Regions from separate parts of the Streptococcus sp. Marseille-Q7087 genome, predicted to be linked through region 1. Evidence: predicted binding sites of a transcription regulator. Region 1 holds the regulator's gene; each other region holds the start of a gene.
The links. Region 1 encodes Rex, which represses fermentation and respiration genes when NADH is low (regulators of the CRP and FNR family bind a similar motif). Its sites were predicted from a motif close to TTGTGAANTANTTCACAA; they were not measured.

Region 1 (3,121 bases):
ATTCGGCTGTATATCATGTAGATGCGGTTCAGGCAGTTGGTAAAATTGAAATCCTACCTGAAGAATTAGGAATTGACTTTCTCAGCGCTTCTGCTCACAAATTTTATGGTCCCAAAGGCGTTGGTTTCCTTTATGCTGCTACCACTGATTTTGATTCCTACCTACACGGTGGCGATCAAGAACAGAAAAAAAGAGCCGGAACAGAAAACCTTCCTGCAATTATAGGGATGGTCGCAGCTCTAAAGGATGATCTTGAACATATAGAGTCTAATTTCGAAAAAGTTCAAAAACTACAAGAAACATTTCTAGCTGAAATGGATGGATCAAACTACTATCTAAACCAGGGTAAAGAGCAACTTCCCTATGTCCTCAATATTGGATTTCCAGGACAACGCAACGACCTACTGCTACTTCGTCTAGACCTTGAAGGGATTTCTATTTCAACTGGTTCAGCATGTACTGCTGGCGTGGTTCAGGTCAGTCATGTTCTTCAGTCCCTCTATGGAGAAGATTCTCATCGCTTGCACGAGTCTGTTCGTGTCAGCATTTCACCTCAAAACACAGAACGAGAGATGATAACTCTTGCCAATACTCTTAAAAATATCATCGGAGGATAACTCAATGGCATTCGAACAAACAATTAAACTTAAAAATTGCCGTTACGATTACACACTTAGCCCAACTGTAAAGAAATTTACTCTTAAAGATAATACTTTCTTTGAAACTAAAGTTGGTAATTATGAACTCACACGTCTACTTGAAAAAGTTCCAAATAGTGGAGAAGGTTTCCAGCTTAAGATTATCATCAATAAAGACCTATCAGGCGCAAAGATTAATATCACTGATAAATCTGGACTCCGCTTAGTTGATATTTTTAAGTCTGAGGAAACACATATTCACCAAGAGAAATTCTACTTCTTGATGGATAGTCTGGTTGAACGTGGTGTATTTACAAAAAGCGAAAGATAGAAGGTCGTTATGTTTCGATTAACTTACAAGGATCCTTATAAAGTTGAACGTGTGCAAGAATATGAAGATTATGAAGCACTCATGCTTTCTCTATCAGGTTGTGTAACTCTTCCTGATACGACCCTTATTACTTCATTAACACATAATGGAGTAGAAATCTATCAGGGGCTTTTTGGTGATCTCTATCGTTTTTTAAAATCTTACCACGAAAATAGCTAAACTAAGATTTTTCTTAGTTTTTTTTCGTTATTGTTGCTTTTTTCACAAACTTTCTATAAAATAGTAGATAGAAAGGTTGTGATTTTGTGAAAGAAAAACAGTCTGCTATTCCTAAAGCAACAGCAAAGAGACTATCTCTCTACTATCGTATTTTTAAAAGATTTAATGCTGAAAAAATTGAAAGAGCTAATTCCAAACAAATAGCGGAGGCAATTGGTATTGATTCTGCGACTGTTCGTCGTGATTTCTCCTACTTTGGGGAACTTGGACGACGTGGTTTTGGATATGATGTTAAAAAGCTCATGAACTTTTTCGCTGATCTCTTAAATGATAATTCTATTACCAATGTGATGCTTGTAGGTATTGGTAATATGGGACATGCCCTCCTCCACTACCGCTTTCACGAGCGTAATAAGATGAAAATTGTTATGGCTTTTGACCTAGATGATCATCCAGAGGTTGGTACCGAGACTCCTGACGGTGTTCCAATCTATGGAATCTCTCAAATTAAGGAAAAGTTAAAAAACGCCAATATCAAAACAGCAATTCTTACTGTTCCTAGTGTTAAATCCCAGGAAGTTGCTGAATTGTTGGTTGATGCTGGCATCAAAGGTATTCTCAGTTTTTCTCCTGTTCACCTGCATCTTCCTAAAGACGTGGTTGTTCAGTATGTCGATCTAACAAGTGAACTTCAAACTCTCCTCTATTTCATGCGTAAAGAGGATTAGAAAGTGTAAATATTTATGAATAAACCAGTTATTGGGATTACAGGAAATGAAACCCCGCATCCAGATGATGATCTTATGATGAGTTATGCTGCCAAAGGCTTTGTTGAAGGAGTTAAGGAAGCTGGAGGTATCCCCATTATCCTACCAATTGGTGATGAAGAAATGGCCGGTTACTACATTAGTTTAATTGATAAACTTATTCTAACTGGTGGACAAAACGTAGACCCTAAATACTATGGTGAGCCAAAAGTTATTGATAGTGACGATTACCACCTTCAACGTGATATTTTTGAGTTAGCACTCATTAAAGAAGCAATCAAGCAAAATAAGCCAATTTTTTCTGTCTGTCGTGGTACTCAACTTTTTAACGTAGCCATGGGCGGGTCTCTTTATCAAGATATTGAAGATCATTGGCAAGATACTTCCGCTGAATACACCACTCAGCGGCTTGTTACCGAACCAGATACTATTCTTCGAGAAATTTATGGAGAAATCTCTCATATAAATTCTTTCCACCATCAGAGCATCAAAGATTTAGCTCCTAATCTTCAGGTTGTAGCACATGATCCTAAAGATGGTATTATCGAGGCTGTAACAAGTACAGATGGTTTCCCTTATCTCGGTGTTCAATGGCATCCAGAATTTCTCTTTGAAAATCGCCCCAAAGATAAAACGCTTTTTGACTATGTTGTCAATGAATTGTAAAACCTGTATATGATGCAGGTTTTTTTATATCATATCCGTCTTCTCACGGTAACTAAAATAATCTGAATGCGAGACAATTAGATGGTCCAATAAGACCAATCCCATTATCTCGCAGGCTTCTTTAACAAGCTTGGTAACATGGTCGTCATTGGGGCTAGGAACTACTGCACCTGATGGATGATTGTGAACCAGAATCACAGATGTTGCCATGTGCTTTAGGGCATAGTGGAGAATTTCTCTCGGTTCAGCAATGCTTCTTGTGGCAGACCCTATAAAAATAGTCTGCTGGTGAATGATTTGATTTTGTGTATTCAGATAAAGCGCCACTAGGTGCTCTTGTTTTTTATCTCCAAGCTCAGCTTGCATCTTTTTAGCTAATTTACGACTGCTAAGAATGCTCTCCATTTCCACTGTTTCCCTTTTATGGATACGGCAGCCTAATTCGATAACAGCTTGTAATTCGATAGCCTTAACACGTCCGATACCCGATAGAGTCTGCA
Region 2 (3,121 bases), 650 kb from region 1:
TGCTGTAAAGTCATCCAAGAAGGCTGACAAGACCAGCTTGGCCACTTCTTGGTAAGAAGCATCTTTTAATGTATCAAAATCCAAATCTACCTTTGGATAGCTAACTGGAGTAAACAAACCTCCATCTGTTGCCAAACCTTGCAAAATTGCTTGGCTGGCTGTTACGGTATTTTTCGCATCACGCGTTGATTGATAAACTAATGTCATAAATCTCTATCCTTTATCTATAGTCTCATCCATTATAACATGATTTTTCAGAAAATTCTCCCTTTATAAGAAAATTATAGAGTCATTTCTTCTTTTAAAGGCTCTAAATAAGTCATTTCTCTCTGAGCTCTACTCTCAAGTCCTTGTTCTGCTATAGCCAGCAAGTCTTTGGAGAACTGGACAACACCAGCTTTTTCCTCATCTGTGAGTTGTTTCTTAGAAAACTGTCGTCTCAAAGACTTGTAGTCACGGCCAAAGTTCTCAAAGAAAGGAGCAGTTTCGAGATAAGTTTCAAGCTTGTCTAGTTTTACCAACAAACCTAGATGAAAGGCTGCTGAAGCGAAGGTACGGTCTAGCGGTTGTGTACAAACACTACGAAATTCGACCGTTCCTCGTGTTGTCAAGTCTTGGAATTGATAGCTACGGTGCGTTTGAAAATCCTTCTCTTGAGGAACCAGAAGAGTTTCTTTTCCATTTAGAGTATAGGCAAGAATTTCATCAGTAGTTAGGTAATCTCTAGCTTGAATCGGAGAAAAATAGTAGGTTTCTCCATCTCGTTCTGCTGTGAAAATCGCAGAGTGGTCTAGATAATCAAAGAAATCATCTTCATCTTTGAAGAGTTTTGCATTGACACCGACGTTCTCTGGATAAATCCCATGCATAGAGTCTTCCCAAAAGATATCTCGTGAAATCTGAGTATCCCAGTCTGCTCCCGAAAACTCAGAATTGGCAAATAAGTAAGCTTTTGCTGCTTCAATTTGAGTGAAAGCATTGATGACACGTAGGTAGTTAGCAGTCGATACATCCAACTGAACTTGACTCCCACAGATAAAGGCTCCATATTGTGGGAAGTCATGCAAATTAGCTCTCTCTTGGCGACTTCCCATATGTAGGTAATCCATCAGCATCTGGTAGCGTGGATAAGCCACCGGTCGATTGTCATTCTGATCCCAGTTCGGGTGAATCCCCCATCCTTGGATAGCATGGCCCTTTTCGCCTAGTTTTTCCTGAATGACCTTCATATAAGCTTGAAATCGTCCTTCGACCTCTTGGATTTTCCGGGCTCTGCCAAAGGCAAACTCCAAGGTCGTGTAGGAAACCTCAAACAGAATCCGATCCTGACTTTTTGGTTCTACAAGTTGAATCGGATTTCCGTCCTGGTCCTCTTTTTCAACTTCCAGGCTGAGAGCATCCACTAAAAATCGCATCAAGTCCTTGGTGACTTCAATATCTGTGGGTTTCCCTTTCGTATGTACGATAGGAAACTCCAACTCAATCCCAATGTAGAGTTCTGGATTTTCTTTGATATTTTTTAAATAACGGCTTTTCAATAACTGAATAGAAGGGGACATACATACCTCTCGCTCTAAATTCTCTTACTAGAAACATCAATTGCTTTCTATATTATACCAAAAACCCTTCGAGAAAGAACTCAGAAAATTTGCTGGTAATTTTGGGAAGTCTATACATACCAAACTATTCTCAGGTTTATAGGTATTCCTTCTCTTGTACTCCAATATTTATTGTTCAATTTTCACAGTCTTATCAACTGGTTAAGCGATTACATAGTTTTTTACCTAAAAACCATTGTACTATAGTAAATATTGTGATATACTTCACATGTAAATACATGAGAGGGCAGTTTAAATCTGACTTCCTTGAAAAATTTTCAAGCAAAGCCCCTTTACCTCTGCGCCTCAATAAATCATCAAGGAGGATAGCTATGAAAGCTGTTGTTGTAAATCCAGAAGGCACTGGTGTTGCTATTGAAGAAAAAGTGCTCCGTCCACTCGAAACTGGGGAAGCTCTTGTAGAAGTTGAATACTGTGGTGTCTGCCACACTGACCTCCACGTTGCCCATAGTGACTTTGGTAAAGTTCCAGGACGCGTTCTCGGTCACGAAGGTATCGGTATTGTCAAAGAAGTCGCTCCTGATGTTAAAAGCTTAAAAGTTGGCGACCGTGTCAGCGTTGCTTGGTTCTTTGAAGGTTGTGGTATGTGTGAATACTGTACAACCGGTCGTGAGACTCTTTGCCGTTCCGTAAAAAATGCGGGCTACTCAGTTGACGGCGGTATGGCTGAACAATGTATCGTAACTGCAGATTATGCTGTTAAGGTTCCAGAAGGTCTTGATCCAGCCCAAGCTTCTTCAATCACTTGTGCCGGTGTTACTACCTACAAAGCAATCAAAGAAGCAAAAGTTGAGCCAGGTCAGTGGGTTGTTCTCTATGGTGCCGGGGGGCTTGGTAACTTGGCTGTCCAATACGCTAAAAAAGTATTCAACGCACACGTTATCGCAGTTGACATCAACAACGATAAACTTGCCCTAGCTAAAGAAGTTGGTGCAGATATCGTAATTAACGGTCTTGAAGTCGAAGATGTTCCAGGACTCATCAAAGAAAAGACAAACGGTGGTGCTCACTCAGCTGTCGTAACAGCTGTATCAAAAGTTGCCTTCAACCAAGCAGTTGACTCTGTTCGTGCAGGTGGTCGAGTAGTTGCTGTTGGTCTCCCATCTGAAATGATGGACCTAAGCATCGTCAAAACAGTTCTTGACGGTATCCAAGTTATTGGTTCACTCGTTGGAACTCGTAAAGACTTGGAAGAAGCCTTCCAGTTTGGCGCAGAAGGACTCGTTGTACCAGTCGTTCAAAAACGCCCTGTGGAAGATGCTATTGCTGTCTTTGATGAAATGGAAGCTGGAACCATCCAAGGTCGTATGGTTCTAGATTTTACTCATTAAGATAAAAAAAATAAGTACAAAATCGAGGTAGGGATTAAAACCCCACCTCTTTTTTATTCGCAGAGAAATTTTGACATAGCCACTATCCAATCGAGGGAAGATTTTAACACCCAAAACTCTATCAATGAAAACCTCATTTGCCCTATCCACACTCTTCAAGCAACTAGTGGA
Region 3 (3,121 bases), 780 kb from region 1:
TCAAGGAAACCAAGTTCTACCATAGCGTGGTCTGTAACGATCATGACACGCTCAACGTCACGACATTTTTGAAGGTATTGAATTGAATCACGTTCAAAGTATGTTTTTGAAGGAAGTTTCATCCATTGCATGTTATTTCTCCGTCTTCCGACTTTTTTGATATTCAAGAGGTTAATGGCGCTAACGTTATCCCCAACTGAGTTACGTCCGTAAGAACCACATCCGAGTGTCAATGATGGCAAGAAGGCATTATAAACGTCTCCGATACCACCGAAAGTAGAAGGTGAGTTACAGATAACACGAATAGCTTTAACAGCTTTACCAAATTCTTTAGTCAATTCTTCATCAGCGGTATGGATAGCAGCTGAGTGTCCGAGACCGTTAAATTCAACCATTTGACGAGCTTTATTAATTCCGTCTTCACGGTTTTCAGATTTCAAAACTGCGATAACTGGTGACAATTTTTCACGAGTCAATGGCTCGTTTTCACCAACTTCTTTACATTCTGCAGCAAGAATGTTTGTTCCTTCTGGAACAGTAAATCCTGCTTGTTCTGCAATCCAAGTTGCTGGTTTACCAACGATGTCAGCGTTCAATTTTGCACCAGCACAGTTTTTACTGTTAGCTTTTACACCAAAGCAGAACTCTTCAAGAAGAGCTTTTTCTTTTTTGTTTACAAAGTAAGTGTGATAAGATTTGAACTCTGCTACAAATTCATCGTAAATTTCTTTGTCAATGATAACCGCTTGTTCAGATGCACAGACCATACCATTGTCAAATGATTTAGACATTACGATATCGTGAGCAGCTTGGCGGATGTTAGCTGATTTTTCAACATAAGCTGGAACGTTACCCGCACCAACCCCAAGAGCTGGTTTACCACATGAGTATGCAGCTTTAACCATGGCATTACCACCTGTTGCAAGGATTGTTGCAACACCTTCGTGGTTCATCAATGCGCTAGTTGCTTCCATAGATGGTTCAGTAATCCACTGTACACAGTTTTCAGGAGCTCCTGCTTTAATCGCTGCGTCACGTACGATTTGAGCTGCGTGAGCTGATGATTCTTGAGCTGATGGGTGGAATGCAAAGACAATAGGATTACGAGTCTTCAATGAAATCAACGCTTTAAAGATTGCTGTTGAAGTAGGGTTTGTTGTTGGAGTGATACCACAAACAACACCAACCGGTTCAGCAATAAGAGTCAATCCTGTTACATCATCTTCTTCGATAACACCAACTGTTTTAGTGTGGCGCATGTTGTTTACTACGTGCTCACAAGCAAATAGGTTTTTAGTTGCTTTATCTTCAAATACTCCACGTCCTGTTTCTTCAAAGGCATGTAAAGCCAATTCTCCGTGAGCATCAAGTGCTGCAACTGAAGCTTTTGCTACGATATAATCGACTTGATCTTGGTCAAGTTTACGCATTTCTTCAAGGGCAACTAAAGCTTTTTGCACCAAACCATCGACATGCTTTTCAGCAGCGAGTTTCTTTTCCTCTGGTGTTACAGTTTTTTTATCAGCCATATTTTCCTCCATAGCTTTCAAGGATTGTAAGTCCTTTGTTAATTTTTTCACAAGATTATTATAACTCTTTTTTTAAAATTTGTAAACAGTTTCATAGACATTTCACAAACTTTTTTTAGTTGTTTGTGAAAACAATTTCAAATATATTCACACATGCGCTTTTTCACTCAAAGTTTGTGAATTATTCCGTAAAAGTTTTATTTTTCACAAACTTAGTTGTAAAACAGTCTTGTAAGCCATTTTTATTTCCATGTAAGCGCTTTCTAGTTGTGCAGTGTAATACCTCCTCATAGAGGAGGTTATTGTGCTTGTTGGAAGAGCCCTTGTTTAAAGTCACCTTCATAGACAACTTCTTGCTCTGTAGTCAGTTTTCCTTTTCCTTCAGCTTGGCCGTTAACAAAATCACCTTCATAAACCCAGCCATCCTTTGCTTGGTAGGTACCTTTACCGTTAAATGCTCCATTTTTAAATTCACCAGTATAAGTGTCGCCATTTGAGAAGGTCATTGTGCCTTGACCATTCATCTTTCCTCGGACGATGCTCCCATCGTATACAATTGAGTCACCATCTAGCTTTAGGACTCCTTGCTTGGGCATATTCCCTACAAATACAAAAATTGCACAAAGAACTATGATTACTACCGTCGCAATTTCTAAACGAGGACGCGTTATATAGACACTGTATTTATCATAGAGTTTCTTTAAATTATCCATTTTTTGCCTCATTTTCTAAACGTGATAGCCATGCTTGGCAACCAGCTAAAACTCGATCATAAGTTTCATTGAAATCACCTGTATACCATGGATCTGGAACACTTTCAGAAGCGAACGCTTCTATCTTGTGCTGTTGTTTTTGAGGACACATTCGAGTCAAGTCAAGGAGATTCGATTCGTCCATACCAATGATATAATCAAAATATTCAAAATCATCCTTAGAGATTTGTTGTGATGTTTTTGATGAATCATAAGGAATACCGTGAGTTTTAAAGATTTTCTGAGTTCCTTTGTGAATTGGGTTGCCGTGTTCCCAAGAAGAAGTTGCTCTACTCTCAATCTCATATTCATCGGTTAAAGATTTCATAACAAATTCTGCCATAGGGCTTCGACAAATATTACCAAGGCAAACAAAAACAATCTTTTTCATCATCGTTCCTCATCTTCATAGAAAAACGGGAATGAGATCACCCCGTTTTATTCTTCTATCGCGCTTTCGCCGTCAACAACTGTACCTTCAGGTGTAACAGCTTCTTTGACTGGCAAAACTGTTCTAATTGCACCTAACTCGAAAGTCAAGTATACTCCGTCTACATCAAGTACAATCGTTTTGTTTTCAGTGTCAACTTCATCAACTGTACCGTAGAGACCACCGATAGTAATTACTTCATAGCCTTTTTGAAGTTTGTTGAGGCTCTCCATACGTTTTTCAGCTTGTTTCTTTTGAGAACGTTGCATGAAGAACATCAAGCCGAACATCAAAACAAGCATAATCAAGAATGTTAAATTCCCACCCATTATTTTTTACTCCTTTGTAATTCAGATAAAACTACTATAACAAATTTCACTTGTTTTTACAAGATTGTACCCTGGTTTTGG
Region 4 (3,121 bases), 580 kb from region 1:
ACATGATCCAAGGAGAGTGGAATGCCTGTGTCTTCAAAAAAACCAAGAATATATCTGGTGTGATTGGAGGCTAGCATGCAACAGTATTTTGTAAAAGGTTTGGCTAGCTCACCTGTCACCATCGAGGACAAGGAAACCAGCAAGCACATGTTTCAGGTCATGCGTTTGAAAGAAGAGGACGAGATTACTCTAGTTTTTGATGATGGGATTAAGCGTTTGGCACGCGTGGTCAATGTAGAGGCGCGTCAGTTTGAGCTGATTGAGGAATTAGCAGATAATGTGGAACTGCCTATTCAAGTGACCATCGCATCGGGCTTTCCCAAGGGAGACAAGCTGGAGTTTATCACACAGAAAGTAACCGAACTCGGTGCTAGCCAAATCTGGGCCTTTCCTGCAGACTGGTCAGTCGCCAAATGGGATGGTAAGAAGTTGGGTAAAAAGGCTGAGAAACTAGAAAAAATTGCCCTCGGAGCAGCCGAGCAAAGCAAGCGGAACCTTGTTCCAAGTATCACCCTTTTTGAGAAAAAATCAGACTTTCTAGCACAATTGGACCAGTTTGACCGAATCGTGGTGGCCTATGAGGAGTCAGCAAAAGAAGGTGAATCAGCTGCCCTTATTCAAGCTGTTGCTGGGTTAGAAAAAGGATCTAAACTGCTCTTTATCTTTGGACCAGAAGGTGGTCTTTCACCCGCAGAAGTTGAAAGCTTCCAGTCTAAAGGAGCAGTTCTTGCAGGGCTGGGTCCTCGCATCCTACGAGCAGAAACAGCACCACTTTATGCCTTATCAGCCATCAGTGTTTTGCTTGAATTGGAAAAATAAGAGACTATGAAAAAATCACCTGTTTTAGGTGATTTTTTTATGCGCTTGAAATGGCGAGTGAAGGAGTTAATCCTCACATATTTGAGGCATTCGTTATAATCTCTGCAGAAGAAATGGATATCCAAACCATTTCTAATCTTGTGTTCTATTAAAACAGGGCAAATCATACTATTTAGAGAAGGAGGATATTCCTAGTCTTGAAGAAAGCTTGTGGGAACTAACAAAAAACGACTCCGAAAATCGGAATTGTAGAGATGATAAAAGAGGTTGGATGATTTTCCAACCTCACTTTTTTAATCTTAATGGAATTGCATACCACCATCTACGATAATGGTTTGACCTGTAATGTAGTTTGAATCTGGTCCAGCGAGGAAGCTAACTGCTGCAGCCACATCTTCTGGTTCAGAGAGACGTTTCAATGTAATATCTTTTGCGAATGTTTGCATACCCCATTCATCATCTTTTCCTGCATTTTTCCCAACTTCATGGGCGATATCATACATCATTGGTGTTTTAACGATACCTGGAGCATAAGCGTTGACAGTGATGCCTGAGTCAGCTAAATCACGCGCTAATGTTTGAGTAATACCGCGAACAGCGAATTTTGTACCGCCATATACAGTCAAGTTGGGATTTCCGACAACACCTGCTTGGGAAGTAGCATTGATAATTTTACCACCGTGACCAAGTGATTTGAATTGAGCTTGAGCAGCTTGTGCTCCCCAGATTACCCCACCGACGTTAATAGCAAATGTGCGGGCGAATTGTTCCTCTGTAATAGTATCAAGAGGTGTAGTAGGAGCGACACCAGCGTTGTTTACGACAACGTTCAAGTCTCCGAAATGATCGACAACTTTTTGGAAAGCTGCAGAAACCTCTGCTTGTTTAGACACATCAGCTACCACAGCAAAAGCCTTGTCTGCTGACAATTCAGCAACTGCTTTTTCAGCTGTTTCAGCATTATAGTCCAAAACCCCAACCTTAAAACCATCTTGGACCAAGCGTTTTGCGATTGCAAAACCGATTCCTTGACCTGCACCTGTAACAATAGCTACTTTAGACATATGATTCCTCCTTTGGTATCTATGATACCGTTCAAACGTTCAAAAAGAACAGCAAAGGGTTAGAAGTGAGTAGTGATAAGTTTCTAAAAGAAGCCCTATCACTTTTTAGTATACAACTTTGTGAAATTTGTGTCAAACAAAGACTGATTTTTAGAAAAATGAATATTTTTCAAGATCAAAATAATTAAAACTTTACTTTGCAAGGTTTAGAGTTAGAGAAATAAAACTATCGTGTAAAGGGAAAAAGGGCACAACATTTTCTAAGCACTTTTCTTGAAACCCTTTCCTTCATTTGATAGACTAATACATAGTTTGAAATAAAGGAGACTTAACATGAAAAAATTTGTTGCTGAATTAATCGGTACTTTTATGCTTGTGTTCATCGGAACAGGAGCTGTTGTTTTTGGAAATGGTGTTGAAGGACTTGGGCACCTTGGGATTGCTCTTGCCTTTGGTTTGGCAATCGTAGTCGCAGCCTTCTCAATTGGAACTGTTTCAGGTGCTCACTTGAACCCAGCTGTTTCTATCGCTATGTTTGTTAACAAACGTTTGTCATCTTCAGAACTTGTAAACTACATCCTTGGACAAGTAGTTGGTGCTTTCCTTGCATCTGGATCTGTCTTCTTCCTCTTGGCAAATTCAGGTATGTCAACTGCAAGCCTTGGTGAAAATGCCTTGGCAAATGGAGTAACTGTATTTGGTGGTTTCTTGTTTGAAACAATCGCAACTTTCTTGTTTGTCTTGGTTATCATGACTGTGACTTCAGCAAGCAAAGGTAATGGCGCAATCGCTGGTTTGGTGATCGGTTTGTCATTGACAGCTTTGATCCTTGTTGGATTGAATATTACTGGTCTTTCAGTAAACCCAGCTCGTAGCTTGGCTCCTGCTGTATTGGTAGGTGGCGCAGCTCTTCAACAAGTTTGGATTTTCATCCTTGCACCAATCGTTGGTGGAGTTCTTGCAGCCCTTGTTGCTAAAAACTTCCTTGGAACTGAAGAATAATTGAAACTCTAAAAACCTACTCTTCACATTGGAGAGTAGGTTTTTTATATATTAAAATCCCCCACATGAGAAATGGGGGATTTGTGATTAACTCAATTCAGCAACGATGGCTTTGATTTGTTCTGCAGTGTGGACACCAGCCACTTGTTTAACAACTTGTCCATCTTTCTTGAAAAGAAGTGTAGGGATAGACATGATACCAAATGAACGAGCAGTGTTTGGATTCTCATCAACGT

Region 2: adhP (alcohol dehydrogenase AdhP) is a predicted target of Rex. The motif match lies at 1,812-1,829, and genes of this name have one in related genera.
Region 3: adhE (bifunctional acetaldehyde-CoA/alcohol dehydrogenase) is a predicted target of Rex. The motif match lies at 1,565-1,582, and genes of this name have one in related genera.
Region 4: ACWPVF_RS07730 ((S)-acetoin forming diacetyl reductase) is a predicted target of Rex. The motif match lies at 2,002-2,019, and genes of this name have one in related genera.

Annotation. Positions count from the first base shown of each region.
Region 1 is NZ_CBCOPJ010000001.1:895,820-898,940, reverse strand. Features, by position in the region: gene ACWPVF_RS04705 (cysteine desulfurase family protein) at 1-617, shown strand, start outside; gene ACWPVF_RS04700 (DUF1831 domain-containing protein) at 622-969, shown strand; gene ACWPVF_RS04695 (DUF4649 family protein) at 979-1,188, shown strand; gene ACWPVF_RS04690 (redox-sensing transcriptional repressor Rex) at 1,275-1,916, shown strand; gene ACWPVF_RS04685 (gamma-glutamyl-gamma-aminobutyrate hydrolase family protein) at 1,932-2,621, shown strand; gene radC (RadC family protein) at 2,646-3,121, opposite strand, start outside.
Region 2 is NZ_CBCOPJ010000001.1:1,547,159-1,550,279, forward strand. Features, by position in the region: gene thrC (threonine synthase) at 1-207, opposite strand, end outside; gene ACWPVF_RS08050 (glutamate-cysteine ligase family protein) at 282-1,559, opposite strand; gene adhP (alcohol dehydrogenase AdhP) at 1,931-2,950, shown strand.
Region 3 is NZ_CBCOPJ010000001.1:115,637-118,757, reverse strand. Features, by position in the region: gene adhE (bifunctional acetaldehyde-CoA/alcohol dehydrogenase) at 1-1,529, opposite strand, end outside; gene ACWPVF_RS00645 (MORN repeat-containing protein) at 1,829-2,242, opposite strand; gene ACWPVF_RS00640 (low molecular weight protein-tyrosine-phosphatase) at 2,235-2,672, opposite strand; gene yajC (preprotein translocase subunit YajC) at 2,720-3,040, opposite strand.
Region 4 is NZ_CBCOPJ010000001.1:1,477,773-1,480,893, reverse strand. Features, by position in the region: gene prmA (50S ribosomal protein L11 methyltransferase) at 1-74, shown strand, start outside; gene ACWPVF_RS07735 (16S rRNA (uracil(1498)-N(3))-methyltransferase) at 76-819, shown strand; gene ACWPVF_RS07730 ((S)-acetoin forming diacetyl reductase) at 1,119-1,883, opposite strand; gene ACWPVF_RS07725 (MIP/aquaporin family protein) at 2,217-2,885, shown strand; gene trxA (thioredoxin) at 2,973-3,121, opposite strand, start outside.